One region of the Lysinibacillus sp. FSL W8-0992 genome, then DNA from elsewhere that is predicted to be linked to it. Evidence: riboswitches for the same ligand, from Rfam matches in the RefSeq annotation. Region 1 holds a riboswitch; each other region holds the start of a gene.

What was found. A riboswitch is a leader RNA that binds a small molecule or an ion and turns the genes downstream of it on or off. The one in region 1 is predicted to bind thiamine pyrophosphate.
Region 2: another riboswitch for thiamine pyrophosphate. It lies ahead of thiC (phosphomethylpyrimidine synthase ThiC); the one in region 1 lies ahead of NSQ74_RS16225 (ABC transporter substrate-binding protein).
Region 3: another riboswitch for thiamine pyrophosphate. It lies ahead of thiT (energy-coupled thiamine transporter ThiT); the one in region 1 lies ahead of NSQ74_RS16225 (ABC transporter substrate-binding protein).
Region 4: another riboswitch for thiamine pyrophosphate. It lies ahead of thiW (energy coupling factor transporter S component ThiW); the one in region 1 lies ahead of NSQ74_RS16225 (ABC transporter substrate-binding protein).

What each region holds. Positions count from the first base shown of each region.
Region 1 covers NZ_JBBOZQ010000001.1:3,213,763-3,221,373, forward strand. Annotated here, with positions in the region: gene NSQ74_RS16195 (solute symporter family protein) at 1-678, shown strand, start outside; gene NSQ74_RS16200 (hypothetical protein) at 776-964, shown strand; gene NSQ74_RS16205 (TatD family hydrolase) at 988-1,737, opposite strand; gene NSQ74_RS16210 (ABC transporter ATP-binding protein) at 1,727-2,476, opposite strand; gene NSQ74_RS16215 (ABC transporter permease) at 2,451-3,224, opposite strand; gene NSQ74_RS16220 (thiamine-binding protein) at 3,221-3,514, opposite strand; gene NSQ74_RS16225 (ABC transporter substrate-binding protein) at 3,515-4,510, opposite strand; TPP riboswitch at 4,705-4,816, opposite strand; gene NSQ74_RS16230 (hypothetical protein) at 5,156-5,599, shown strand; gene NSQ74_RS16235 (SDR family oxidoreductase) at 5,938-6,831, opposite strand; gene NSQ74_RS16240 (alpha/beta hydrolase) at 7,236-7,611, opposite strand, start outside.
Region 2 covers NZ_JBBOZQ010000001.1:518,364-525,974, forward strand. Annotated here, with positions in the region: gene thiC (phosphomethylpyrimidine synthase ThiC) at 1-1,778, opposite strand, end outside; TPP riboswitch at 1,928-2,042, opposite strand; gene NSQ74_RS02460 (AEC family transporter) at 2,090-3,019, opposite strand; gene NSQ74_RS02465 (methyl-accepting chemotaxis protein) at 3,302-5,404, opposite strand; gene NSQ74_RS02470 (hypothetical protein) at 5,788-7,092, shown strand; gene NSQ74_RS02475 (S-layer homology domain-containing protein) at 7,203-7,611, opposite strand, start outside.
Region 3 covers NZ_JBBOZQ010000001.1:1,430,052-1,437,662, forward strand. Annotated here, with positions in the region: gene NSQ74_RS06870 (SMC family ATPase) at 1-1,146, shown strand, start outside; gene NSQ74_RS06875 (hypothetical protein) at 1,335-1,457, opposite strand; gene NSQ74_RS06880 (DUF4870 domain-containing protein) at 1,486-1,818, opposite strand; TPP riboswitch at 1,947-2,054, shown strand; gene thiT (energy-coupled thiamine transporter ThiT) at 2,176-2,736, shown strand; gene map (type I methionyl aminopeptidase) at 2,991-3,746, shown strand; gene NSQ74_RS06895 (hypothetical protein) at 3,794-4,507, opposite strand; gene NSQ74_RS06900 (polyphosphate kinase 2 family protein) at 4,715-5,542, shown strand; gene NSQ74_RS06905 (GNAT family N-acetyltransferase) at 5,652-6,239, shown strand; gene NSQ74_RS06910 (class I SAM-dependent methyltransferase) at 6,542-7,291, opposite strand; gene NSQ74_RS06915 (helix-turn-helix domain-containing protein) at 7,433-7,611, shown strand, end outside.
Region 4 covers NZ_JBBOZQ010000001.1:4,398,768-4,406,378, reverse strand. Annotated here, with positions in the region: gene NSQ74_RS21955 (DUF58 domain-containing protein) at 1-225, shown strand, start outside; gene NSQ74_RS21950 (vWA domain-containing protein) at 237-1,982, shown strand; gene NSQ74_RS21945 (VWA domain-containing protein) at 1,966-4,563, shown strand; gene thiW (energy coupling factor transporter S component ThiW) at 4,623-5,114, opposite strand; TPP riboswitch at 5,335-5,442, opposite strand; gene NSQ74_RS21935 (MFS transporter) at 5,498-6,694, opposite strand; gene NSQ74_RS21930 (ABC transporter substrate-binding protein) at 7,096-7,611, opposite strand, start outside.

The DNA.
Region 1 (7,611 bases):
GCTGCATTCGTTGGTAAAGATAAAATTATTGCTGCTAACGCGGCTGGTAACATGGCTGCTCCACTTCTTGCAGAAGCACTTGGTGGCGACATTCTATTCTCATTCGTTTGTGCGGTAGCATTCGCAACAATCTTAGCGGTAGTAGCAGGTCTTGTACTTTCTGGTGCATCTGCCCTATCACATGATATTTATGGTCAAATCATTAAAAAAGGTAAAATTACAGAAAAAGAGCAAGTACTTGCTGCTCGTATCGGTTCTATTACTATCTCTATAGTATCAATCCTTCTTGCTCTTGGTGCACAAACGCTAAACGTTGCGTTCTTAGTATCACTAGCATTCTGTATTGCAGGTTCTGCAAACTTACCAGTAATTATTTACACAATTTATTGGAAACGCTTTAATACTACTGGTGCAGTGACAGCGATGTTAACAGGTTTAATTTCTGCTTTAGTACTTGTAGCTGTATCACCAAACATTTGGAATCCAGTTGAAGGAAAAGCAATCTTCGTTGGTGAACCGTTAATTATGTTAACGAATCCAGCACTTATCTCTGTTCCACTTGGTTTCCTAGGTGGATTCATCGGAACTTTACTTTCTAAAGAATCTGATGATGCGAAATACCGCGAAGTTGATGTTAAAGCAAACACTGGTATTTCAGTGCAAGACGTATCTCACTAATATTATGACTAAAAACCTCGTAGGCATTGGCTTACGAGGTTTTACTTTTCTCTCCTTTTTCGGTAATATATTGGTAATATTATATGGAGGTATTATCATGGCACAATCTAAGGCTAAAAAGAAGCGTTTGCATTTAAAACGTACACAAGGTAAAGACGTTGAGAAAAAGCGTCAAACTTCCCCTTTCAGTACACATGAGCGCGTTACTAAAACGAAGCGTGCTACATTAGAACAAAATAGAACAAAGCATAGGAAACAGCCACATGTAGACGATTCGTCGTACTAGATGTGGCTGTTTTTGTCGTGTCTTTATAAATTATAAAATAACTTCGTATTTCGTGTTACAATTTTTGCCGCTTCTTGTGTTGTTAAGCCTTTAATAGTTGCAATAACTTCAATGGTTTTAGACATCATATACGGCGAAGTACGAGCTTTGTCAAATGGTCCTTCAAAAGGCCAAGGACCATCCGTTTCAACCATCATGAGTTCCAATGGATATCTTTTAATCAATGCTTGAATTTCTGCTTCATAAACACAATCAGGTGTAATTGAAATATAATAGCCATTATGTATCATGCGCACAATCGCCTCTTCGCTTCCCTTAAACCAATGAAAATGTGCTTTCGTCACACCATGTTGCTCAAGTAAATCACATGCGATTAAAGCGTCTTCGTAAACAGCATGTAACACAATCGGTTTGTGAAGCTCTTTAGCCAATTTAATAAATTGTTCTAATAAATGTATATAAGGCTGCTCATCAATCTTCTGAGCTTGTCTGCGATAATAAGGTAACCCGACCTCTCCAACTGCAATCATCTCATTAGCATGAAGCCGTATCCAATCAAATAAAGCTTGTCTGTCTTCGTCACTTGGTAAAGATTGTTCAGGATGAAAACCATATGCTGCCTTAACCTTATCGTATGATGTCGTTAACTTCAGCGTTTTTTTACTCGATTGCAAGTCCATACTCACCGCAATGACATATTGTGCTTCTTCAAGTAGCAGAGGCACTTCTTCTTCCTTATACTGATCTAAATGGATATGTGCATCAATCAACATATGCATCGTCCTTTTCTTCTTTTAAGTAATGGAAAAGTTGTTGTTTTAATTGTGTAAATTGCGCACTATGGCGAATTTCCTCAGATCGTGGTCGTGCAAACGGAACAATTATTTCCTCCTTAATAGTAGCTGGACGTTTTGTTAAAACAATAATGCGATCTGCTAAAAATAACGCCTCTTCGATACTATGTGTAACAAACAGGATAGATTTTTTATGTTCCTCCCAAATCGATAACAGCCATGCTTGCATTTCTAATCTTGTAAACTCATCAAGCGCTGAAAACGGCTCATCTAAGCATAAAATTGGTTTCTCACTGACGATGGCTCGCAGAAATGATACACGTTGCTGCATGCCTCCTGATAAAGCATGAGGATAAGCATTTTCAAAAGAAGATAGGCCAACCTTTTCTAACCATTTTCTTGCAAGCTCTATATTAGGTCGATGCTGCAATTCTTCTACAATTGTGACATTTTCCAAAATTGTCCGCCACGGTAATAAGCAGGGTTGCTGTGGCATGTAACCAATAGTGCCTGTTTTTTGCTGAATGTCGTCTCCATTTAACAAAATAGCACCATGATTCAAAGGCGTTATACCTCCTATTAATTGAAAGAGAGTGCTTTTACCACTACCAGAGGGACCAATGATTGCCACAAATTCTCCTTCCTTTACTGTAAAGGATAAGTTTTTAACTACTTCAAGCGAGCCAAAGGATTTAGATATGTCTTGAATGTTCAGCATGTGATCCCCTCCCCTTTACAACTAGCTTTTCAACAAAACGAATAACGCCAAACAACAATAAACTTAACAATACAATCGCAAATATCGCCACAAATACACGATCCGTCCGAAACGATGATTGGGCAAGTGTCATATAAACACCAATCCCCTTTTTCGCACCAAGCCATTCCGCGATGACAGCCCCCATTACACTATATGTCGCTGCAATTTTTATACCAGAAAATATAGACGGATAGGCAAATGGCCATTCTAACTTCCAAAATGTTTGACCTTTTGTAGCACCTATCATTGCAAAATAATGCTTAAGCTCAGATGACGTTTGACGAAATCCATCCATTGCCGCAATAACGATAGGAAAAAAGCAAACGAGACAAATAATAATCAGCTTCGGTAACAGCCCAAAACCAAACCAAATAATTAATAAAGGTGCAAGGACAAGCACAGGCACATTTTGTGACACAATTAAAATCGGATACACAAATGCCCGTACCGTCGCTGAACGGTGTAATAATATCGCAACACTCAAGCCGAAAAATATACCAATAGCAAGGCCAAGTACCGCTAGCTGTATAGTAGCGAACACATGGGGCATGAACGTTTTATAAGAGTGAACACCCTCAGTAACGATGGCACTCGGCGCTGGTAATAGCCAATGTGGGATGTCAGCCAAACGGATAACGACTTCCCAAATAACTAACAGGAAGGCGATAAAAATAATCGACCTTCCTTTCGTTACTACTTGTTTCATCCTCGATACTTCTCCGTCAACGTCCCCATTGTAATGCCAGTTGGTTGATATAAAATTTTCACTTGCGTAATAACATTAATAGCACCCAATTCAATCATTTTTTTATTCATCTCTTCTATAATTTGGAGTAAGGTAGACAGTTCACCTTCCATTGTCGTTTCTAGTGGTTGCACTTCATAGCGCACACCTGAAGCATCAATGATCGCAATCGCCGCATCAACGAATGGAATCACATCCTCGTATTTTTCTGTTTTAGGTATAATTTGTACACTAATTAATGAATTAGCCATTTATTTTGCCCCTTTCTTTGGTAAGAAATCATTTGTAAAAGCTTGATCTGCATGAAATTCGCCTTCTAATACGTTGTTCTTTGTCATCCAGTCCGCATAGTTTTCCCAAACTGCTAATTTTTGTTCGCCCCATTGCGCTGCATCATCTTGATATTTGTTTGCTAACCATTCCTGACTTTTATGCACAAGTGCTTTATCTAAATCAGGTACCGCTTCAAGCAATATATCCGCTGCTTCACTAGGATGCTCAATGGCATACTCATAACCTTTTGTAGTAGCTGCAACAAATGCCTTTACCACATCAGGATTATCCTTAATCATCTTTTCATTCGTTGCAAGTACAGGTGTATAATAATCAAGTTGCTCACTATAGTCTGTTAAATACTGCATATTTAATTTTTCTCCACGAAGCTCCGCCTCAATACCTGTCCAAGCATAATAGATCCAAGCAAAATCAATATCCTTCTGCATCATTGTGAAAAAGTCTAAGTCTCCTGCATTCACGATATCTAATTTCTTTATATCAGCATTTTCTTTTTGCATTAGAGATTGTAAAACAGCTTGTTCTATTGGGCTTCCCCAACCACCATACGTTTTGTCTTCGTAATCTTTTGGTGATGTAATGCCTTTTGAAGCATCTGATGCAAAGCCAGATGTATTATGCTGAATAATTGCTGCAATCGATACAAGAGGCACGTCTTGAACACGTGCTTGCGTTATACCTTCCTGGTAGCTAACGCCAAACTGAGCTTTGCCTGATGCAACAAGTTGATCTGCCCCCGCATCACCAGGTAATATAATGTCTACGTCTAAGCCTTGCTCCTCAAAGTAGCCGAGCTTTTTCGCAACATAAAGTCCTGTATGATTTGTATTAGGTGTCCAGTCCAGTACAACGGATACCTTTTTCAATGTGCTTGTTTCCTCTTTGTCCTCTTTTTCGCTACAACCAACTAATGTTAATAATGCAGCAACAAGAACGAAAAACCACTTTTTCATGCTGTGTCCTCCAAGTCTAGTAGTTTGAAAGTGTTCACGATTGAATGTTTTCACCAGAAAAGGTATTCTTAGGCCATTTGCATCGCTTCTAATAGATTACTCCTAGTTTTAGGCGGAATAATGAATCCTAAACAAAAAAACGCCTAGGAGTTATCCCAGACGTTTGCAAACGGTATCAAAAAATAGTATACGAATATTTTTGAATAGATGTTCCCTACGCTGGTACGAGCCAAATCAGGTTCAAAGGGTCAGCATCTAAACGGACGCAATCTCAGCTGGCAACTTCCAGCCCCCCTACATTCTTAACTTATGAACTTTTCGTTGATTATTATACCCATATCTATCGTAAAATGACAAGCTAGTATTTTCGTAATTGATAAAAATGAGCTTCTATTGGACTATACAAGTATTCTGCAACATGACTTTTGCAAATAGAATATGCATGGAATTTGGAACATCAAAAATTCTTCAATACGAAACAGTTAATCTTTTGCAAAACCAACAAGTTAAAAAAGAGTTATTCTCCATACAACACGATATAACTTCCATCGCCCTTTGAAAAGATAGTTGCTATGTGTCATTTAGTTATAATTGAAATTAAACTAATTATAGAAAACATTTTTTCTTCGTGATTTTTGAGAGTTTGTGCTTTATTCAAAGTGTCAGGAGTGGAAAAAGCTTTTAAAAATTACCGTAGTATTTCTTGTTTTACTCGGAGCAGCTGGCTATGCTGTATGGCATTTAGGGACAAATATCGCTTCCGAAAAAATAATTGAAAAAGTGGAATCTAATTTAGATGACGAAAATTTTGAAGAAGTTAAATCTTATATCGAGAACGATTCGAAGGTTCAAGAAATTGTAAGCGAGGCAGCAACTACAAATCCGGATACACTTCCGTTCCAAACTAAGGAAGAAGCGACACGTGTGTTAATTAAAAAAGTGGGCGTTAATCGTTTACTTGAAATTCAGGAACAAGCGCAAAACGGTTCAATTAATAAGGATGAAGTATTATCCGAAATTGAAGGAAAACTGTCTGAAGATGAAATTTCTGCTTTAAAATACGTTTTATATAAGGAATTAAATAAATAAAACTAGCCATTTAAAGTATTACATGAAAATAACAGAGAGGCTAAGATTCATATAACGATTTTTAATCACGCGACAGCCTCTCAGCATGTCGACTGTATGTGGCAACACATTGGTGCTGATCGGTATAATTAAAAGACTCGATTCCTATTTAATGGAATCGAGTCCTTTTTTCTTATCATTCTTCTACTGTTGAAGCATCTAGTTGTCTCCTACAGTTAAAACGCAAAACATCAACTGTAGGACATTATCTATTATGTTTTCCCATGCAGTCTTAAAGGAGAAATCAGTGAAACATCACTGATTTCGATGGAGTTTTTCTATTTGTCACATACTTAAGATTACAAGTCTATCGGCTTGCCACCTGTCACCCCATAAATCTGACCGGTAATATAACTTCCTTCATCAGACGCCAGAAGAACATACACCGGCGCAAGCTCTACTGGCTGTCCCGCACGACCGAGTGGCGTATTTTGGCCAAACGCAGGAATTTCTCCTTCCAATTTTCCATTATCCAACTGCAATGGCGTCCAAATTGGACCTGGCGCGACACCATTGACACGCACACCCTTAGAAGCAAAGTACGAGGACAGGGATACCATAAAGTTGCTTATCGCACCTTTTGTAGCGGCATAATCCATTAAAGATGAGGATGGATCGAAAGATTGAACCGATGTAGTGGTAATAATCGCACTTCCTGGTTCCAGATGTTCTTCGGCAGCTTTTACGGACTCAAACATGCTGATAATGTTTACTTTGAAAGTGTCTTGCACTTGTTTGATTGTTAAGTCACTTAAGGATGGCTGTGCGATTTGTTGCGCAGCATTCAATACTAGCAGGTCCAATCCGCCAAAAGCTTCCACTGTTTTTGTAACAATCTCTGTCGCTGTACCATCTTCCCGCAAGTCATACGGTAGCAGCAATGCTTTTCCTCCAGCTTTTTCTATTAACTCTTTAACTTCGTTGGCATCCTTCTCTTCACCAGGGAAGAATTGGATCGCCACATTTGCTCCTTCGCGTGCATAGGCAATGGCGACGGCACGGCCAATCCCAGAATCGCCTCCGGTAATCAAGGCATTGCGCCCTTCCAGGCGATTGTATCCTTTATATGATTCTTCACCGCAGTCAGGTTTAGGTTTCATTTCATTCTGTAGCGCTGGAGTATCCTGTTCTTGATCCGGGAATTTTTCCGTATGAAATTTCTTACGTGGGTCGGTTAGATGTGAGTTTCCCATCAAAAATCATCTCCTATTTTGTTTAATTAGTAAATCGCAAGGATAAAAAAGTTCCACAAGGCTTTTTCGAGCTTGCACTAACTTTATCCTGTTACATATTTTGAATACCCCGTGGTATTTACTTTAAACAGCTTCAGATTTATTACCTACTTGAAACCCACCTATTAACTATGAAATACGGTGATTCACATCATTCCCAAAAACTCTACAAATACCTCTATTACATAAATATCCAATAATGGTTTTAGAACTTATTCAAGTATATTGCCCTTTAATGAAAAAGAGCGCTGATTCTTGTAATCGCGCTCGAATGTTGAATATTAAGTTTGTGATTTCTACCTACTGCCTGCTAACCTGTCACTATTTAAATATAAAACAACTGTTCCATGACTAAAAGAAAACACTTAGTTACTAATTATATTAATAATTTTCTGTTGTGCATCTTTGGCTTCAGGGGTTGGCATAACAACAAACACATGAATCATTTGAGGATAAACAAAAGTATTGATTTCAATTCCTTGTTCTGTTAGTTTTTCATCAAATATCATGCCATCTGGATATAAAGCCTCGTGTGTTCCAATAAAATGAGTGATCTTCCCAAGTCCTTTAAAGTCACCGTAAATTGGGCTAATTAATGGGTCAGTTACACTTTTATCAGCTGCCCATATCTTTGTAATTACTTCCATTCCTTCACGAGCTAACAGAGGATCCTTTTCATCATATTCAGGTATAAGAGGATTGCCCAAACTCATATCAACACATGCAGATAATAAAATAATA
Region 2 (7,611 bases), 2.7 Mb from region 1:
CATTGATACAGTCTGCTACCAGTATCTTTGAACTCTTTTGCCTTTTCCTGCATCCCTTGATGGATTGCTTCTGTCGTATTTAAATCTTTTTCCTTAGCATAGTTACGAATATCTTGAGAAATTCTCATACTGCAAAACTTAGGACCACACATCGAGCAAAAATGTGCCGTTTTTGCTCCTTCTGCAGGTAAAGTCTCATCATGATATTCTACAGCTCGCTCTGGATCTAACGATAAATTAAATTGATCGCGCCAACGAAACTCAAAGCGAGCCTTTGAAAGAGCGTCATCTCGCTGCTGTGCACCAGGATGACCTTTAGCTAAATCCGCTGCATGTGCCGCAATTTTATATGTGATAACACCTACACGAACATCTTCTCGATTTGGTAACCCTAAATGCTCCTTCGGTGTTACATAGCACAGCATCGCTGTTCCAAACCAGCCAATCATTGCAGCGCCAATTGCTGATGTAATGTGATCATAGCCAGGAGCAATATCCGTCGTTAGAGGACCCAATGTATAAAATGGCGCTTCTTTACAAACTTCTAATTGCTTGTCCATATTTTCCTTAATAAGATGCATTGGCACGTGCCCAGGTCCCTCTACCATCACTTGTACATCGTGCTTCCAAGCAATTTGCGTTAACTCCCCTAGCGTTTCAAGCTCTGCGAACTGCGCCTCGTCATTGGCATCTGCAATTGAGCCAGGTCGTAATCCATCCCCTAACGAAAAGGCAACATCATACGTTTTCATAATTTCGCAAATTTCTTCAAAATGAGTATATAAGAAATTTTCTTGATGATGGAATAGACACCACTGTGCCATAATTGAACCTCCACGCGAAACAATACCCGTTACACGATTAGCTGTAAGCGGTACATAGCGCAGCAACACACCTGCGTGAATCGTGAAGTAATCAACCCCTTGTTCAGCTTGCTCGATTAGCGTGTCACGATACACCTCCCACGTTAAATCCTCAGCAACGCCATTTACCTTTTCAAGCGCCTGATAAATTGGCACTGTTCCAACAGGCACAGCAGCATTACGAATAATCCATTCGCGAGTTGTATGAATGTGCTTCCCAGTAGATAAATCCATAATATTATCAGCACCCCATCGTGTTGCCCATGTCATTTTTTCAACTTCCTCAGCGATGGATGAAGTAACAGCTGAATTTCCAATATTGGCGTTAATTTTCACGTGGAAGTTACGGCCGATAATCATCGGTTCCGCCTCCGGATGATTTATATTAGATGGCATTATAGCACGCCCTGCCGCAATTTCTGCACGTACAAATTCTGGTTTTAAATTTTCGCGAATCGCTATAAATTCCATTTCTGGCGTAATAATTCCTTGTCTTGCATAATGAAGCTGTGTCACATTACAGCCTTTTTTCGCACGTAAAGGTTTGCGAGAAAGCTTTGGAAAAACATTTTCCTTTATGCGCGGGTCATCCGCGTTGCGGAATCCATTATCCTCGGGCTTAATGGTACGTCCCTCGTATTCCTCTACATCGCTCCGTTCTTTAATCCACGCACGACGCAAAGCTGGTAAACCTTTTGTAATATCGACTTTGTAAGTTGGATCTGTATAAGGGCCACTCGTATCATAAACTCGTATAGGTGCATTATTCTCTTCACCAAAGCTACCCGTTGTGGGGCTTAGCTTAATTTCACGCATTGGCACTAATATATCTGGACGTGATCCTTCTACATATACTTTTTTACTTCCTTCAAAGCTTGTCATAATATTCATGTTTTTTTCGCTAACTGTTGTCATTTACTATTCCGCTCCCTTTTACGTAAATTATTAAAAGGACCGAATCTAGCCCACTCCAACAAGTAGCATTACAAATAAAAAGCCGAATCCAAAAAAATATTGGATCCGGCTGTACATGTAAGGTTACATTTATCGCAAAGTTCAAGGAGTGCGAAGTTCATTAACTTTCCCACGCTGGTATGAGCCAGATCAGGTCCAAAGGGTCAAGAAACCTCAATGCGTTTCCCTCTCAGCCCGACTCATCGGACTCCCCTAGTTAAGCTATTCAGTTTGATGCTAGTGTAACAGATATTCCTAATAGATGGAAGCCATTAAGTAAATAGTATTTCTGCCATATAAATTACGATTGTCACTGTAATACAGCTTACAATTGTTGAAAAAAGCACCGTTTGTGCAGCAGTTTCTGACCCTAAATCATATTCTAGAGCTAGACTCGAGCTATTACGTGAAGTTGGAAATGCACTCGCAATAAAGAGCGATTGGGCCACAACGCCATCTAAGCCGAGGACAAAAATGATAAGTAATGCAACAGCTGGACCTACTACAAGTCGTGTAAAACAGCTGACAAACACAGTTCTATTGAACATTGATTTAATTTCAAGCTGAGATAGTTGCGCACCGAGCGTAATAAGAGCAACAGCGATAAACCCATCAGCAACGTGGTCAATTGGAATACGGATAAATTGGGGAATGCCAATATTAAAGAAATTCATTGACACACCGATAATGAGCGCATGAATAATCGGCATTTTCAGGAAGTCCTTCACAATGGCCATACCTGATTTAGTTGAAGAAATTAAATTATATAATCCATATGTATAGGTCGTTACATTTTGAAAAATAACGAGTATAACTTGAATGGCCACCCCAATTGGTTGTGTCACAAAAATCATTTGTGCCACCGGAATGCCATAGTTACCAGAGTTAATGAGTACAACACTATTTTTAAATACCGCTGCCTCTGTTTTCTTTAGACCTAGCCCCTTCGCTATAAAATGACTAAGCACCATTTGACTCCCAATAAAGAGCACAATAAATAATGCCACTTCACCGAGCACCGATAGTTCCACGCTCGTTTCATATAAATTTACAAATACGGCTGCTGGCATAAAACAATATGTAATAAGCTGGGATAGCGCTTTTAAATTAAATTGAAATTTCCTCTGTAAAAACGCCCCAAGTACAAGTAACACTAAAATAGGCGCAACAATTTTAAAGAAAATCATACCGAGATACATCATGGAGGCGCCCCCCTTTCATCTTTCTATAGTAAAACTGTTCCCAAACTGGGTCAATGCCCTCTCCGCTCTACCGTTTACATAAAAAGAGACTGTCCTTGGAAAAGGACAGTCTCAACGTGTCTACAAAAGCATCAAGAAGTTTTATCGGCGGTTTCTCAAAGGTTATCGGCGGTTTCCGAGGGTGTATCGGCGATTCCTCCACGTTTATCGGCGATTTCGGAAGGTTTACTGGCGATTCCCTCGGGATATTCATTTTGCTTTGTAGAAAATTCAATAGCTTAATTATGCAAGTTTAAATCGATTCACGACTTCTTGTAGCTCTTTAGAGATTTGGTTCATATTGTTAATTGATTCTGCAACCTTTTGCATTTCTGCCTGTTGATCCACAGCAGATGCACTTACTTGTTCAGCAGAAGCTGCAGTTTCCTCTGAAACGGCAGAAATACTTTGAATCGCTGTAACTGCCTGATCTTTTTGCTCTAACATTTGGGAAAGATTTGACAAGAGGTCATTAATTGCCGTTGCAATAGAATGAGAAAGCTCATTATTATCTTTAAAAGCAAGCTCTGTATTTTGCACTGATTCATTTTGAGCTTGCATCAAATCAGCATTAGAAGCAATAACAGACACCGTTTGCTTCGCATCTTCTAGAATGCTAGTTACCGTTTTCTTAATCACTTCTGTTTCGTTTTTAGACTGTTCCGCTAGTTTACGAACTTCTTCCGCTACTACTGCAAAGCCTTTTCCATGCTCTCCTGCACGAGCAGCCTCAATACTTGCATTTAACGCTAGTAGGTTGGTTTGCTCCGTTACTCCTTGAATGGATACAATAATTTGGTTGATATTTCTGATGTTGCTAGATAAAGATTCCATCTGACTTTGAATGCGTGCATTCATTTCATTTGTTTCAGCATTTCGATCACGTAAGCCTTCAACTTCTTTCATGCCCTGCTCTGTAGAAGCTTTTGTTTTCATTGACAGCTCATCCATTTGTTTGGAAAGCATTGTAATGGCGTCAATTTGATCGGATAAATCAATCATTCGATAATTTGTTTCTTCCGTATCCTCTGATTGTTTCGAAGCACCTTGCGCAATTTCATTGATAGCTACAGATACTTCCTGATTTGATGCGACAATTTCATTAAATGCTTCATTGACATCATCTGATGATTGATTAAGTAATGTTGAAGAATTTAATACCGTATGGATGGCATCATTCGTTTTGTCCAGCATATTGTTATAGGCTACTGCAACAGCACCAATTTCATCTGATTTTATAAATTTTTCATCTATTTTTTTAGTTAAATCGCCTTCAGCCGCCGTTTCAATAGATGCACGTAAAACTTTCAAAGGCTTTAACTGTTTAAAGATAAACATCGCACTGGCAGCAGCCATTAAAACTACCATAATGATTGCAGCTACAATCGTAAAGATGAGAACTTTATTATACGTTTCTAATATTTTAGATTTAGGTAAAACTAACTGCACTGACCATACTTCGTCAATGTTTTCTAACATCATTGGAGCAAAAGCATTGAATGATTCTTCTCCAAGCTGCTTAGAGTCAACATACAGACTATCTAGCACCCCATTGTCCATGGATTGTTTAACACTTGTCCAATCAATAGCATCCTGCATATTCGTCCCGTCTAGCTTTACGTTAATACTATTTACTGTTAACATACCTTGATTTGTAATAATTCCTGCATAACCACCATCAGGAGTAATGGATTCAGCTAATCCCTTTAAAAAATCAACAGATAAATCTGCCGTTAATACGCCAAAATTTTTACCTGAGGCATTAACTAGCGGTACTGCAATTGTCGTCATCGATATCGTTTTACCATTCACGCTATAATCATACGGCTCTGTTAGCACAGCACGACCTTCTTCTGTTGGTATACGATACCAATCAGCCGCATCCGTTTTGTCAATTCCCTCTATAGCATTAGTAGAAGTCTTATTTCCATCTTTAGTTAAATAAGGTATGAAGCGATTATTTTGATCTATTAATGCAGTGTCGATAGTTGGGCCAACTTTTATAGCGCCATTTTCAAGGACGGCACCTACACCAAGTAAATCCTCATTTTTCATTAAATTAGTTTCCAGTATATCCATTACACTTTCTGTTGAAAGCTCGTCATTTTTTTGCATTGCTTCAACAATACGTTTTGTCGTTTGTAATGTATCATTGGCTTTCTTAAACCGTTCGCTCATCTTCGCAGCAGATAATTCCGCGTTTTGAAGCGTTGCGTTTTCTAAATCATTGACACTCTGATTATGTAGAATAACACTTGTTACCAATGTATAAGCAATAAATAACACTAAAAATAATCCTAAAATTAAAGAAGATAGTTTTAAAGCAATACTTTTTGGTTTTTTCATTACAAACACCTCCATTTTTATAAAATAATCATAATGTATGGACCTATGTATCACAACAATAAATAATCTAATTTTACCAAGTCAATTAAAATTTTCTAATAAAAATGCCTGATTTTTAGACAACAAATTGATACCAACACCCATTTTTACTAAAATTTGTTATATCTATGTGAGTTAAACAACTATAGGCATTAGAAATAACTTTCTAATAAAATTCCCGCTCTCTTTATCACTGTAGAAATTTCGGAAGCGCTTCTAGTGGTAGTAATGATATATTATACTATAAAAAACGACTGACCTTTTTACCTATTAACCTAAAATATGCATAAAAAATCCTTAAGCTATGATAAAATTAATATTATTAAAATAGGAGGTTTGCCCGTATGAAACATAAAAAAAGCCTAGCCTTGCTTGCTCTAGTAGCCGTTCCATCGCTTATTTATTCAACACCTATAACGTCTGCATCAGCTGCCGATACCTCGACACATGCAAAGACGGCATACATATATAATAATTATTACTACTATAATTCCAACGTGCAGAATGTTATACAGCTTATTTCAAATATTAATGATACATCATTTGCGTTTCAGGCTTACTTAGAGGCTGCCATCAAAGCCTACAATGCATTGTCAGAAACTGAAAAACAATATGTTACAAATTACTCGACTCTATCAAATCACCAACAAACAAGAGTAAATTATCGTAGACTAGCTGCTCAAATTGAAGAAAAATTGGCTTCAGTCGATTCTACTTCTGTTAACTATTATCAAAACGTTATTGAAACGAGAGATTGGTACAACACATTGAATGCTGCGCAAAAAACTTTTGTCAGCGCCGAAACACAAAAAATATTGACGTCGTCGATTACACCAAATACTTCTATCGATAAAGTTGTAAACAAAATTCAACTATTAAACGCCTCTCGTCTTAGCTTCCATAAAGATGTGGCTGAAGCACGAGCAGAGTATAATGCATTAAGAAAATTCTCAAACGTTTATTTGCCTACAGGTATTGAACAGCTTTTACTAGATGCTGAACACGTCGTTACGATGGATAAGGCCGCTGCAAAAGAAGTCGAAAATGCCATTGCAGCTTTATCGCCGAAAACATCTACAACGCACGATGTACAAGCAGTAAAAACTGCCTTCGAAGCATTAACGCCTGTACAACAACAGCTTGTGCCAAATGTGTGGATATTAGTAGACTATGTAAAAGGAAAATATAAACTACCAGCTAAGGGCAATACGATTAAAACACCGGAACTATCCGACTCTGCCGCAGTACCAGGAAAAAATACGCTGATGTCGAAAAGTCGAAACACATATAAAGCAAAAATCAATGTTGCTGATTCTGAAAATGACAATGAACGCTTTGTATTAACAACAAAGGCAAATATGGTTGTTATCATTCCACCATTAAATACGCTCGTTAATGAAGATTTTGGCGTAATGGACATTCAGCTAACAAGAAATTTAAATCGCATTACGTTCCAAGCGGTATTAAATAAAATGCCTGCTAAATTCGAAGCAAATATCGAAATCATTTTAGAAAATTTACCTGAGAATGCTTCCATCGTTCAAATCAATGATTTTGGAGACCACGAGCCTGTGTCCTATACAGTCAATGGCAATCAATACATCATTGAAACGCAAACATCTGGTACATTCCAAATTGTTAGAAATTGAATAAATTCCCACACCTTGATTCCAGTCATTAATAGGTGTGGGAATCTTTCTTTTGTCCACATAAAAAGACACTAGCCATTATAAATAGCTAGTGTCTTTCTAATTTTGATTTATTGTGTTCTAGGCTGAATTAATACATAATTTAAAGCTGCTGGATCTGTTGAAGCTTTTGCATACACAATATTTCCATACTTATCTTTCGTGAACAGATAAATTCGTTGATCTTTTTGGAATATATTTGTTGAAGTTGGATCACTACCTGTTTGGATCGCTGTAAAGGTCTTCGCAGAACTTGCATCTGCAGGTGCTGTAATCTTACCTTTACCGTAAGAAACAATCGCTCCACCAGGAATATACGTAAAGTTATTACTATCTGCATTGGCAATAATACTTTCAATATTATTAAGTGATAAATCATATCCGTCGTTCAGTACTGCATAGTAATAGTGCTGATCCCATGTAATATCAGCATTCAGATTCGCAACAACCTGAACCTTCTTAGAAATATTCAAATTGCTT
Region 3 (7,611 bases), 1.8 Mb from region 1:
TCGAAAGAGTTAATAAAACAGCAAGCGATTGTAGAAGAACAGCAAAAGCAAATACCCGAACATGTACAGTCATTACGAGCTTTAAAACAAACGATTGCAGATGTGGGATCGCAAAAAATGGCGTTACAGTCAGCTTGGAACGCAATACAACAAAACTTACAAACGACTAAGGAAGCAACAAATAAAGCATCAATGGCAGAAGAACTAGCTAAAACCGCATATGAGGAATTGCTAAATAAACTGAATGACAAGCGTGAACAGTTTTTAGTAAGCATGAAAGATGTTGGTTTTACAACGTATGAAGACTATGCTTCTGCAAAGCGTAGCGTTAGTCAAATTGATGATTTACGTAAAGCATGTCGTGACTATGCCTTACAACTACATTCCTTACAGCAACAAATGGAGGATGGAGCAAAGCATCTTGAAGGAAAAGAAAAGCAAAATCTAACAGTATTAGAAGAAAAGCTTGAGATGCTCCGTGCCACATATGAAGAAGCATTTAAAACCTTACAACAAACGCAAAGCTATGCAAAGGCATGTGCTGACTTTATTGTTAAAGTAGAGGAAACGGCAAAGGAAATCCGTGTCCTTGAAAAAGAAGCAGGTCGTGTAAAAGAGCTTTACACAGTGTTGAATGGTCAAAATCCGAAAAAACTTTCCTTTGAGCGGTATATTCAAATTAATTATTTAGATAAAATCACTGCGGCAGCAAATATTCGTTTATTCCATTTATCGAATGGACAGTTTGAACTGCGTCGTTCCGATCGGTTAGAGAAACATGCGAAGCAAAGTGGGCTTGGGTTGGATGTCTATGATGCGTATACAGATCAATTAAGAGATGTCAAAACATTATCAGGTGGGGAGAAATTTAATGCATCATTAAGTCTTGCATTAGGTATGGCCGATGTAATTCAAAGCTTCCAAGGTAATATTCGTATTGAAACAATGTTTATTGACGAGGGCTTCGGTTCATTGGATGAGGAAGCGTTAAATAAAGCGATTGATACGCTAATTGATTTACAAGACTCTGGAAGAATGATTGGTGTTATTTCACATGTAGCCGAATTAAAGGCTGCTATGCCGGCAGTATTACACGTTGAAAAAACGCTGAGCGGACATAGTACAACACATTTTGAAGTAAAATAAGTGCCAGTCACTCAAACAATTCTGAATTCTTAGGGCACTGGGAGTAGGGTTAGACCACAAAAGAGTGCCAGTCACTCAAACAATTTATGTATAACAAAGTAAAAACCTACGAAGCCTCCTGCGGCTTACAGATTGTTGCGCCGCAGGAAAGCGAAGTGGGTTTTTACGTTATAGGAGCCCATTGGCTATTATTTTTTGTGTGTCGTTACGTTTGGAGTTGTTCCTTTTTTTGCTGCGACCACTTTTTTGACAATCGGAATAACGATGGGCGCTAATTTTATAGCAGTTTTAACTACTTTCGATACTTTCATGAATACGACAGCTCCTTAGTACTAAATTTTAACGAATAACTCGTACAGCTTGGACAATATTCCAAATGACAATGCCTAATGAAACGAGTAAATAAATACCAAAAGATACAAACCATATGATAATAAATGTATTCCCATTAGACGAAGGATCAAACGTGTTTAATGACATAGTAGAAAATATAAAGACGATAAAGAAAATGATACCAAAGACAAACGGTATTAAATGAGAAATAAGTGCTTTGATGGAGTGTCTCTTGACATCGCTATCTTTTGACACGAAATAAACGATTAACGGAACGATAAATGGTGCAAAAAAAATACTGAGATAACTAAAGGCAGATAAAATTTTTGGATTCTCCATAGTAGTCCCTCCTTTTTAATTATTTACGCATAGAAAACTCGAAAGTTTCAAAAAAATTAATGTTGAAAAGGTTGTAATTGCAAAAGTGTTTGCGTACAATGAGGGTGTTCAACAAAAAAATTAGATGTAACGACCACAAGGGGAGCTGATGATGTCAGCTGAGACTGGGCACGTAATGCCTTTACTCTTCGAACCTGTAAGTTAACGCTTGCGTAGGGATGTGGATAGAAACCGACACTTTTACGATGTGAGGCTCTGTCCTGGCATCGTTTTTTTATGCCGGATTGACATGCATATCAAAATGATTTCTATTCCTGCTCTTGTATCCTACATCGGAACAAAGGAGAGAATAATAATATGGACAAAAAAAGATTACTCATGCTGGTGGAAATTGCAATTTTCGCAGCGGTAGGACTTGTACTCGATCAAGTTTCCTTTAAAGTATGGGCACAAGGTGGCTCGGTAAGCTTAGTAATGGTACCAATCATCTTAATAGCATTTCGTTGGGGTCTCTTGTCAGGGCTCACAACCGGGCTATTGATTGGTGTTATGCAAACAATGTTTGGTGCTTATATTGTGCACTGGCTTCAAGGATTACTAGATTACGGGGTAGCCTTTACCGTAGTAGGTTTAGCGGCAATCGTTCGTGAACCTGTATTAAAAGCGGCAACAGCTTTAAATAAAAAGAAAATGGCCGTTTATATTGTCATTGGTACGTTGTTAGCTGGATTCCTACGTTATCTTGCGCACACATTTGCAGGTGCAGTATTCTTTGCAGAGTATGCAGGCGAGCAAAACGCATGGATTTATTCAATCATTTACAATGGAACATACATGCTTCCAGCAACAATTTTAACAGCCATTGTTGCTGTGCTATTATTTACAGCTGCGCCACAATTAATGCAGCGAAAATCTTAAACACTATAAGACTGTCCTAAAAGAGAAAATAGTATGCTAAGTGTTACTTAGTATGCTATTTTTTTTATCATCCAAGGTTTCCACGTTATTTGGTCAATATTTTTTAGTCGAAGAACTTCAAAAAAGGCCTAATTATTATTTGCATGGTACTTATGAAATAATGTTAGCATAGAATAATTAAAGCGTTTGGCGTTATGGACATATAAAGTTATGTTATATTAATGAATAGATATTAGATGAAAGGGACGTTAAAAATGATTGTAAAAACGCAAGAAGAAATTGAAGCCTTTAAAAAAATTGGTCGCATTTGTGCAGAAATTCGTGAGGCAATGAAGGAAGCTACAAAACCGGGTGTGACAACACTTGAATTAGATGAAATTGCAGGCCGCATGTTTGCTGAAGCAGGAGCTATTTCTGGTCCTAAAGGAGAATATGATTTCCCAGGATACACTTGTATTAGTGTCAATGAGGAAGTTGCCCATGGTATTCCAGGACAACGTGTTATACAAGAAGGGGATATTGTAAATATTGACGTATCCGGTTCACTAAATGGCTATTTTGCAGATACAGGTATTTCATTTGTAGTAGGGGAAGGTTACGAGGATAAAGAAAAACTTTGTCACGTAGCAAAAAGTGCCTTTGATCGCGCTATGACAAAAGTAAAAGCAGGTTCTAAATTAAACCAAATTGGGAAAGCTGTAGAGCGTGAAGCTTATGCAAATGATTTAACTGTTATTATGAATTTAACAGGTCATGGATTAGGTCGTTCATTACATGATGAGCCAAACCATATTTTAAATTATTACGATGCTTGGGATTCAACAATTATGAAAGAAGGTATGGTGCTAGCAGTTGAGCCGTTTATTTCTGCGAAAGCAGAACATATCGTTGAAGCTGGTGATGGCTGGACATTTATTACACCTGACAAATCATTAGTTGCCCAAATTGAGCATTCAATTATTGTTACAAAAGATAAACCAATCATTTTAACTTCATTAGATGAAGCATAAAATAGCCAAGTGATAAACAAGGCTAAATGAAAAACCTGCTTACCGATTTATTTTCGGTGAGCAGGTTTTTTTTTGACAAATCGGATACCAACGATTAGGACGCCACATAAAAATAGAGCCGCTGTCGTCACAAGTAATTCATCAAGGTGGTTATGGAATGCAATGCCAATATAAGCCCATATAAACACGCTAGGATAAACAATATCGAAATGATAATAGCGAATATGTAAGGCGATGGCTACACCGATTGACAGTAAAATAACTGCCCAAAGTGGGTTGCTAAGTCCAAAACCATGCCATTCATAAGATGTTAGCGTAAAACTTGCATTTGTCATCATGATAAATGTAGACCAGGCAAAATAAATTGAAATGGGCAGACGGCCAGTTAAAGCATTATTTGTATGCGGATAAGTATTGTAAAGGATAAACAAGTACAATACTAAAATTACAGAACAACAGAAAAATACGATGAATAATTCATAATGCCAAAATAAAATAGAGAGCGCCTGTAAAATGCATACATTGCTAAAGAGAACAGTCTGTTTAATAGATGTCTTTTGAAAATTCATAACTAACCAATATGCGAGTAAAATGTAAATTAATATCCATATCATATAACTAATATTAATAGGTGCAAACATTACGGGAAAACGATTTGAGATTTCTAACGAAGATTGACCATTTATTTTTATGAAATAGGATGAAAAGGTTAGGATGAGTGAGACAATAAAGGTTATTGTCATTAAAATAAACTTAGGCAAGGATTCCTCTCCCTTCGTGTTAAATTGTATAGGGAAAAGACAAATAAGTATATGACTGTCACATAATATCTATTTTATTATAGCGGAAAACCCTTACAATGTATCATATGAATTTGCATTAAAAAATCTACATTTTACCATTTGAATATGCATCCAAATATTTCTTTAGTACAATAGAAATAACCAATTTGAAGGAGTGGAATTTTTATGGCTCAAAATCTTAAAAATCTTGACCTATCGATTGAACTAGATAAAAAATTATATAAAAAGAAATTAAAAGTACTTCAATACGAAATGTTAAATGCACAGCAATTTTTACTAAACAATAAAATCGGACTTATTTTAGTATTTGAAGGAATGGATGCAGCAGGTAAGGGTGGGGCCATTAAACGTCTAATTGAACGTGTAGACCCACGAGGTTACATAGTCCATCCAATTTCAGCTCCACAGCCTCACGAACTACGCTATAACTATTTGCAACGCTTTTGGAGAAAGTTACCGCAACATGGACAAATCGCTATATTCGATCGTTCTTGGTATGGAAGAGTGCTAGTAGAGCGTATTGAAGGATTTGCAAAAAAAGATGAATGGTCTCGTGCTTATGAAGAGATTAACAACTTTGAAAAGATATTAACTGCTGGAGACTACATTATTATAAAATTTTGGTTACATGTGTCAGATGAAGAGCAGTTAAAGCGTTTTAATGAGCGAGCGCAGGATCCGTATAAATCATGGAAGTTAACAGATGAAGACTGGAGAAATCGTGAGAAAACACCTGAGTATATAGAAGCGGCAAATGAAATGTTTGCAAAAACAGATAAGAAAAATGCTCCTTGGATTTTGGTGGCAGGAGACGATAAAAAACATGCACGAGTACAAGTGTTACAAGAAACACTTGCACATATTGAACGCGAGGCACAAAAAAGAGGTCTACATCTATCGAATGTTTTAGATAAGTCCCATATAGAAGACGCTGAATCATCAAGTATTGAATTACAAATACATTCTAAAAAACAAGTAAAAACAAGTAAATAAATAGACCGATGCTGTGATAACAAGACAAGACTGTTTTAGTTGTAGCAGCATCTTTTTTTACATACAATGAATATGTATTTACATTTATCGGAAGGCTTGTGGGGGAGAAATGGTGCTTAAAATTTGGAATTTATTAAGGAAAAAGGGTGGAAATGTGGTCTCGATTCAGGGGGGAAAATGCTACGTTCGCACATTCCAAGAAAAAGATGCACAAAGCTTAATGGGTCTTGTAAGTCGAAATAAATATTTTTGGTCTACATATGAGCCGTTACAGCGTCCTGAATACTATACAGTTGATGCTCAATATAAAAAAATTCAAGAAAGTTTATATTTAATGAACTCGAAGAGGGAATATACATTTGGTATATATGAGCTAGGTACAAATAATTTAATAGGGCACATTTCGTTGTACGCTATCAAACGTTTACCGTATTCAAGTGCATTTGTTGGCTACGCAATGGATGAAATCTATGTTGGAAAAGGGATTGTTTCAGAAGCTGTAGAATTAGTTGTCCAATTTGCCTTTGAACAAATAGGATTACACCGTGTGGAGGCTTATGTATCAACTGAAAATAACGCATCTATCCGCGTCTTAGAAAAATCAGGTTTTCAACGAGAAGGCTTGTTAAGAAAATTATTGTACATCAATGGCCAATGGGTAGATCACTATATGTATGCCCGCTTAGAGCCATCATGATGAATAGGCTATAAGCTATTAAAAAGTGCAAATGTGGCAATGGTAAAAGAGATAAAGTGTTAGATTGACTACAATCAATTTAACACTTTTTTGCAATGCCGTTGTTGTCCGCTACGGCGGGCGCTTTCCGCGGGCACACCGTAAGCCGCAACCCTCGCTACGCGCGGATCGTTGCGTCTTACGTTTTGTGCGTTCCCGCAGGAGTCGCCACCTCCGCTACCAACAACTAGTGCTCACTCTTTATAAAATTTTAAAGTTTTGTCCCACCCACATTTTTTAGATGTTCATTTAGCATCGAACAGTCATTTAACAGCTTCAAACGTTATGACTTGATTTCGATTTGTTGGGTATTGCTGATAGCAATAGTCTGCTGAAATGACGATATCTCTAAATCCAATTTGCATTAAAAGCCTTTTAAATTCATTGATTCCATACCATTTCAAAGTAAAAATTTCAAATTCGCTTTCGATACATTTACCATCTTTCCATTTATCGTAGCGATGATGCGAAGTAGTTGTTTGTTTAATATAATTTACTTCAGATTGTGTTACTTGTAATGTAATTAATTCGCCTTGATTGTTTGTAAACGTTCGATAGTGTGAGCTCCCTTCACTAAAATCAGGTTGCAAAAATAAATCTACTATTAATCGCCCATTTGATTCTAGATGATGGTGAAAATTAGTTAGTATTTGAAAAGCCTTGTCATCGTCTTCAATTAATAAAAATGTTCCTGCTGGGATAATAATTGCTTCATATTGTTGTTCTGACTGAAAGGTCTCCATATTGGCTAGAAAGATGTTTGCTTCTTTATTTGCCATCTTTAAATTGTCTCGGCAGTACGCTAACATTTCTTCGGAAAGATCGAAACCTTCAATTGCCAATCCTTGCTCAAGTAATGGAATTAAAATACGACCCGTTCCAACAGCTGGCTCTAATATTTTTCCTTTCACATGTGAAAGTCTTTGGCTATAGTATTCAACATCACCAAACGAACTGCCAATTGGTTTATCAATATTATAAACTTCTGCTGAAATAGAATGATAAGTTTGCATATGTTCCTCCAACTAAATTATTATTTTTTCTATTTATAGTATTATTATACATAATTTAGTTAATTATTTTTAAAAAAACACAAGAAATATCATATAAAAGATATGGATGCTACTTATAATTTTATTTGGGGGGTGAAATAAATGGATGAACAGATACAATTTATGATTGAGTGGATTGAAGGTAAATTAAAAAATCAATTTTCATTAAATGAGCTTTCTAATTTCATGGGATACTCCCCTTATTATTGCTCTTTTAAATTTCACCAAGTAACAGGTATAAGTATTCGACGGTATATTCATCTTAGAAGGTTGTATTTATC
Region 4 (7,611 bases), 1.2 Mb from region 1:
TATGCAGGAGATGTGCGTTTACTCGACCGTGAAACAGGGCGTGATGTAAATGTCACGATGTCATCAAAAGTACTAAATACGTATGAGGCAAGACGTCGCCTTCACGAAGAAGAGTTTGAAACCATTTGCCGTCGCTTTGGCGTGCGTAAACTGCAACTCAAGGTGGAGGACGGGTTGCAACATGCAATCTTTCAGCAATTATTAAAAGCACATTGGATTAGGTGAGGTGAGCCGTTTTGGGCTTTAGTCAAATTATTTTTAGCTGGACGGCCATCATCCCGGTCATTGTCCTGCTCTATTATTTCTTCCGAAAAAAATATACCGATCAACCGGTGTCCTCAACACTTTTTTGGTCTGAAATTATGCAAGAAACTCGGGTTTCTCCATATTTAAAGCATTTACAAAAAAATGCGTTGCTCTATTTGCAATTGCTAGCATTGCTCCTATTAGTGCTAGCACTGATGAATCCGTATGTGAAAAAAAGCACTATTGCGGGTGCGCAGACGATTTTTATCGTTGATACGTCCGCTACAATGCTAGCCGGTAAAGAGCAATCTACATTTGATGCACATAAAAAAGAAATGCAATCATTAGTGAAGCAACTTGACGGACGACCTGTTACATTAATAACAACGGGCAATACGCCACAAGCAGTACTACAGCAGGAAACTAATGTGAAAAATATTGAAAAAGCGATTCAAGATTTACATGTAACGTATGAAACTGCGCAAATGAATAAGGCGCTTGACGTCGCACAAGCGTTTGTTGGTGATACGCAAACATCGATTTACGTCTTTACAGATTCACTCGATAAAAAACAATTGCCAATGGAGAAAGATTCAGTGAAATGGCTCGTATATGGTGCTGAAAAGGGATTAACAAATGTTGCAATTACACGCTTTGCGGCAACGACAGACGGTAAATCTACGATGGCGTTAGTACAACTACAAAACGATACCGACCAGAAGCATGAGCTGACAATTACACTTCAAAATAATCAAGGTGAAGTGATAATGGACGAGAAAATATCTTTATCAGCGAATGAAGCTACGACTAAAACATTTAAAGATTTACCTTTAATGGATACTATAACAGCGAACATTGATGTGAAAGATGATTATGCAGTGGATAATACACAATCGGTTGTGCTTCAAACTGCAACAGCGAATATCGTTGTCGACCAAAGCATGCATCAACTTATTCAAAAGGGCTTTCAATCTATTAATAATAATGTAAAGATTGTACCGTCATTACAACTAGCGGATAACCAAAATGCTACCATCGTAACAAATCAAACGTCATTACTTCAAAAAATACAAAGACCGTTAGTATTAATTGGACGTGATGATGTAGAAAAAAAGGAAATTAATGGTGAGGTAAAAACAACGAGCGATGCTTTATTTGCATTTAGTGAGTTAAATGATATTTATGTAAGTGCTCTGTATCCTGCTTTTGATGGCTATAAAACAATTGCCACAGTAGGTGATAAACCATTTATTCAACGATCACCACAAGGGGATATTATCGTTCTAGCTGATATTGCAGATACGGATTGGCCATTATATCCTTCGTTCCCGTTATTTTTATGGAGTGCGGAACAACAATTATCTGAATCAGTAGGATCTCTTGGCATTTTCGCACCAAATGAGCAACGTTCAGTTGCGTTAGCACAAGGAGATTGGAGTGTCTATTCTCAGGACGATGAATTTTTATCGTCAATCACTAACGGTTTATTAACTGCACCGATGCAGCCAGGTATTTACATGGCTCGCTCAAGTAGTGAAGAAAAACGTCTTATCGTGCAACTACAGGCACCTGAACGTGTGATAGAAGAAGGGACGAGCTATACGCTTGGAGAGCTTCAGCAAAATGGCAAAGAAGAAGTATCAAAGGCTTCATTTGTCCCTTGGTTAATACTCATTATTTTATGTTTGCTTGTAGCAGAGTGGGAGGTGCAACGACGTCGTGGATTTACGAATTGATACGCCATTAGCCTTATTGTTATTAGTGCCATTGTTTATGTACTTTGGGTGGACTTATTGGCAAGAGCGTATGCGCCTGAAAAAAAGTCATCTTGTTGTAATGAGCATTCGTGTAATAGCAATCGGTTGTTTGGTCTTTGCACTCGCAGCGCCCTATATTTTATTACCAGTAAAGGACGAGCAAGTATTATATTTAGTTGACCGTTCTGCTTCGATGAATAACACAGAAGCGGAAATGACTAGTTTTATAGAGGAAAGTTTGAAATCGAAAAAGGATGAACAACTTGCAGGGATTTACTCTTTTTCATCAACTCTCCAAACAGAAGCGATTTTATCGAAATCATTAAAGGAAGTTCCCAAATTTACTGAAGTCAAAGGAACAGACCAAACGAATATTGAGCAAAGTCTTCAACTTGCTACAGGTATTGTCGATCCTAAAAAGGCAACAAGACTTGTTTTACTAACAGATGCCAATGAGACACAAGGGAGCGCACTAGATTTTGCAACGAAGCTAAAGGGCTCCAATATTAGTGTAGATGTCATTCCATTTCATCAAAGTGTGACGAATGATGTGTCGCTAAAAAGCTTTGTCACACCACAAGTAGCTTACGTAGGTGAACAGCAGCAGCTTGTTACGGAAGTAAATGCTACAGCTGCAGGACAAGGTGAACTATTACTGTACGAAAATGACAAACTCATTCATCGCGAGTCTGTAGAACTTGCACAAGGTTCAAATGTTTTCACATATAAACATACGGCAACTGCAGAGGGGCTTGTAAAATATGAGGCACACGTGCAAGTTGGACAAGATGCTATTTTTGAAAATAATAAATTAACAAGTATTACAATGGTGCAAAGTGAGCCACATTTACTCATTGTTAATGGCTACGATACGACATCACCAATTGCTGCAGCGCTAGGGGCGAATTCAATCTCCTATGATGTGATAGATGCAGCAAGCTTACCAAATGAACTTTCTAGCTATTTGCAATATAACGCTATAATTTTTGATAATGTACCTGGACACTTAGTCGGTGAAGCGAAGATGGGCGTTATTGAGCAGGCAGTCAAAAACTTTGGTGTTGGCTTTACAATGGTCGGCGGTGAAAATAGCTTCGGCTTGGGTGGCTATTTTAAAACGCCGATTGAAACATTATTACCTGTTGAGATGGAGATAAAGGGTAAAGAGCAATTGCCATCGCTAGGACTTGTCATCGTACTTGACCGTTCAGGAAGTATGTATGGCTCAAAATTAGAGCTAGCGAAAGAAGCGGCCGCACGATCAGTTGAAATGTTACGCGATGAGGATACGCTTGGGTTTATTGCCTTTGATGATCGACCTTGGGAAATCATTGAAACTGGACCGCTTGGTAATAAAGAGGAAGCAGTCGATACGATTTTATCGGTAACTCCAGGTGGTGGTACGGAAATATATAGTTCACTTGCAGCGGCATATGATAGTTTGGCAGATTTAAAATTGCAGAGGAAGCATATTATTTTATTAACTGATGGACAGTCGCAATCAGGCAATTATGAGGATTTAATTGAAAATGGTAAGGAACAAGGGATTACACTTTCTACAGTGGCGATTGGACAAGATGCAGATGGCAACTTACTACAGTCATTAAGTGAAATGGGTAGTGGTCGTTTCTATGATGTCATTGATGAACAAACAATTCCTTCAATTTTATCACGTGAGACAGCAATGATTTCCCGTACTTATATAGAAGACAATCCATTTTACCCTACAATTTATAATGCAGCTGGATGGAATGCACTCTTTGCAAATGGTGTGCCACAAATGAATGCATATATTGGTACGACAGCGAAGCAGGGAGCTGCTGTGATTGCCGAAAGCGAGAAGGAAGACCCTGTATTGGCTCAATGGCAATATGGACTTGGTAAAACTTTCGCTTTCACATCAGATTCGACAGGGAAATGGGCTGGTGACTGGGCAAGATGGCAAGGATGGGGATCATTTTGGCAAACAATTATTTCGCAAATGCTACCAAGTTATAATGATGTAGCCTATGATGTACGTCTTGATACAGATGGCTCATTTATCATTACGGACCCGACAAATGAAGCTGCCTTTTTAGATATTGTCGCTGTTGATGAATCTGGCGAGGAGCTTGATTTGCAGCTTGAAACGATTTCTGCTTCGCAAGTACGTGCAGTTGTCCAAGCTAAACCAGGGTTGATTTTTTTCCGTATTGCTGACGAAGAACAGGCGATTTACCAGGCTGGACTAAGCGTACCGTACAGTGCAGAATATGAATTACGTCCTGTGAATGATACACTTGTCGAGCAACTAACGAAGCAAACTGGTGGCTCTGTCTTGAAAGAACCGCAAGATGTGTTCCGTAAGTTCACTAACAAAGGAGCAGAGCGCCAAAATATTGCAACATGGTTATTATTAACGGGGATGCTATTATTCTTCGTAGATATTACGATTCGACGCTTTGGCTGGAGCTTCATAACAAGGCATAAACAAAAAGAAAAGTCTGTAGAAGAAGCAACTGTACAGTCGGAAGACACGAACGTTGCACAGTTATTAAAAGGGATGAAAAAACGCTCTTAATTTAAAAAACGATGGCACATTGCTAAAAGCGTGTGCTATCGTTTTTTTTATAAACATAGCTACTTCGTAATAAGAAGATGCGATGCGGTTTTCTTTAGACTGCTAGCAATCATAATACCAAGAAATGCCCCAATTAAACTAGATGTAAAAAATGCAGGCATAAAAAATAATGCTCCTACGGACGTTCCCATTAATAACTGCGCATATGGTACAGCGACTAATGAGGCAAGGATACCAGTGCCAAATACTTCACCTACACCAGCTAGCCAGTTGTTGCGACTGTATTTATAAGCAAAGGCTGCACATGCCGCACCGATGACGCTACCAGGAATCGCTAAAAGAGAGCCTGTGCCTGTTAAGATACGAATCAATGATGTAACTATAGCAACGACGATGGAAGGCATAGGACCTAATAGAATGGCACAGATGACGTTGATCGCATGTTGTACAGGATAAGCACGTGCAATGCCAGTTGGAATGGAGACAAAAATAGAGCCTGCTACTGCAATAGCTACTAATAAAGCCATCGTAGTTAGTTTTCGAATAGACATGATAGATACTCCTTTTAGTTTTGTGCGATGAATCGCCGAAAGAACCCAGTGAACCGCCGGTAAAATGTGAGAAATCGCCGATAGAACTTCCGAAATCGCCGATTAAACCGGACAAATCGCCGGTAGACCTCGCAAAATCGCCGATAGCACTGTCTAATGAATACAAAAAAGCCGCTTCCTTGTCACGAAAGGAAGCGGCCTTGCATTTTAAATTACACGAAAGCAAGCGTCGCCACTTCCCTCCGCTAGTGTGAACTAGATCAGGTTCAAAGGGTCCGTATATGAGCATATACGTCTCAGCCTTGTAAAGACTCCCCTAGTGGTGTTAAACGATTTAATTTTTCGATAATAAATGTACCATATTACAAATAATTGTCAATGGACTAATTTATATCAGGCTGCATAAGATGCGGCGCCTTTTTCAATGTCCAAATAAGCGCTAGTAAGAAGCATGTCATTAAAATAATTGCCCCAAATATATACGGACTGTTCATATTCCAATCGAATAAAAGACCCGCAAGTGCAGGACCAATCATATTTCCAAGGCTCATATAGGCATTGGTAAGTCCAGCGGCTAAACCTTGTTCATTGCCAGCAAGTTTAGAAATCAGTGTGTTGACGGCTGGGCGAATCAGTGTTGTTGCCGTTGAGAAAATCGTTGCGACAACTAAAATAAGTGCGAAGCCAGAAACAAATAATATTAGGAAAATAGCTACAGCAGCAATAAATAAATTGACTAATACAACTTTCATTTCCCCATAGCGTTTAAAGAGTGGTGTTATGATGAACATTTGCACAACAACACCAAATGCGCCACCGACAGTTAAAATGATCGCAATATCGGTAGGTGTGTAGTTAAATTTGTCTGTCACAAATAATGATAATGTCGTTTGGAAATTGGCGATGCCGAACGAGAACACTAGCATAATAACCAACATAACAAAGTATGGCATTTGGACTGAACGTGCCATCTGCCTCACGAGATTGTCTTGCTTTTGTGCTTTCTGAGCTGCACTTGGTTTTGTAGAAGGTAATAACAACAATGAAAGGATAGAGGCAATAATAGCAGCTCCTCCGGCCATAAAAAATGGGAAATGCAAACTAACTTTAGATAGGAATCCACCAATACCTGGTCCAATCATAAAACCAAGAGACATAGCGGCACCTAACATGCCCATTCCTTTACCTCGTTCTTCATACGTTGTGATATCTGCTACAAACGCCATAATTGGAGGTGCTACAAAGGCAGAACCTAAACCTCCTAAGAATCGAGCAACAAAAAGCATCCATACGTCTGTAGATAGCCCGAACGAAATTTGCCCAATACCAGTTACAATCAGACCAAAAATAATCAAATTTTTTCGACCATATCGATCCGAAAGATTCCCAGCAATTGGAGAAAAAATGAATTGTGCAAAGGCGAACGTTGCAATTAACATGCCAAGAACTTGTCCTGCTGCACCAAATATATGTAAGTACTTTGGCATAACAGGAATAATAATTCCGATACTCCCCATTGCGATAAACATATTAAACATTAAAATATACAAAGCCGCCTTGTTAGACTTCTGCTGGGTCATCGAATACCCCCCTTTTTTCTATTGAAACATTACTCCAGTCTATCATAAAGAAATATTGCTTGGCTATTGGATTATAGTCGTAGATGAATGACCTGGTGATTGGAACAGAGATATTGTTTTTTCCTATGAATAATACCGCTGATTTCCGCTACGGTCGGTCGCTTTCTGCGGGTATACTGTAAGCTGCAACCCTCGCTGGCGCGCGGCCTTTTGCGGCTTACGTGTTGTGCGTTCCCGCAGGAGTCGCCGCCCTCCGCTCCAATTAACTGAACATATCGGAAGTGAAATTCTCTATTAGAACTATCAAAAGAAAAAATGACAAAAGACACCAAGTATTTGAACTTTTGATGCCTTTTGTCGACTCTTTGAGAGAGAAAAATATTGTTTTTTCTCTTTAGTATTTATCGAATACTCATTTTAAATTCTAAAAACAATTCATTGTATTTGCCTAAATATTCTGGACCAAGGTTTTTATATACTTCTAATTTTTTGCGTTGCTCCTCGGAAGGGTAGAAGCGCTCATCAGTTACAACTTCTTTATCCATTAAGTTCATCGCTGCAATATTAGGTGTAGAATAGCCTACATAATCAGCATTTTGAGCACCAGATTCCGCTTTCAACATAAAGTTAATAAAAGCATGTGCACCATCAACATTTTTTGAAGTTTTCGGGATAACCATATTGTCAAACCATAAGTTTGAGCCTTCTTCTGGAACAGCAAAGTCTAAGTCTTCATTTTCAAATAACATATCTGCTGCTTGACCAGACCATGTGAGAGCGACAGCCGCTTCGTTATTAATCATTAAAGGTGTAATTTCATCACCGATGATTGCTTTAACGTTTGGTGCGAGTGTAATTAGTTTATTTGTAGCCTGACGTAACTCATGGTCATCTAACGAGTTAAGGGAATGACCAAG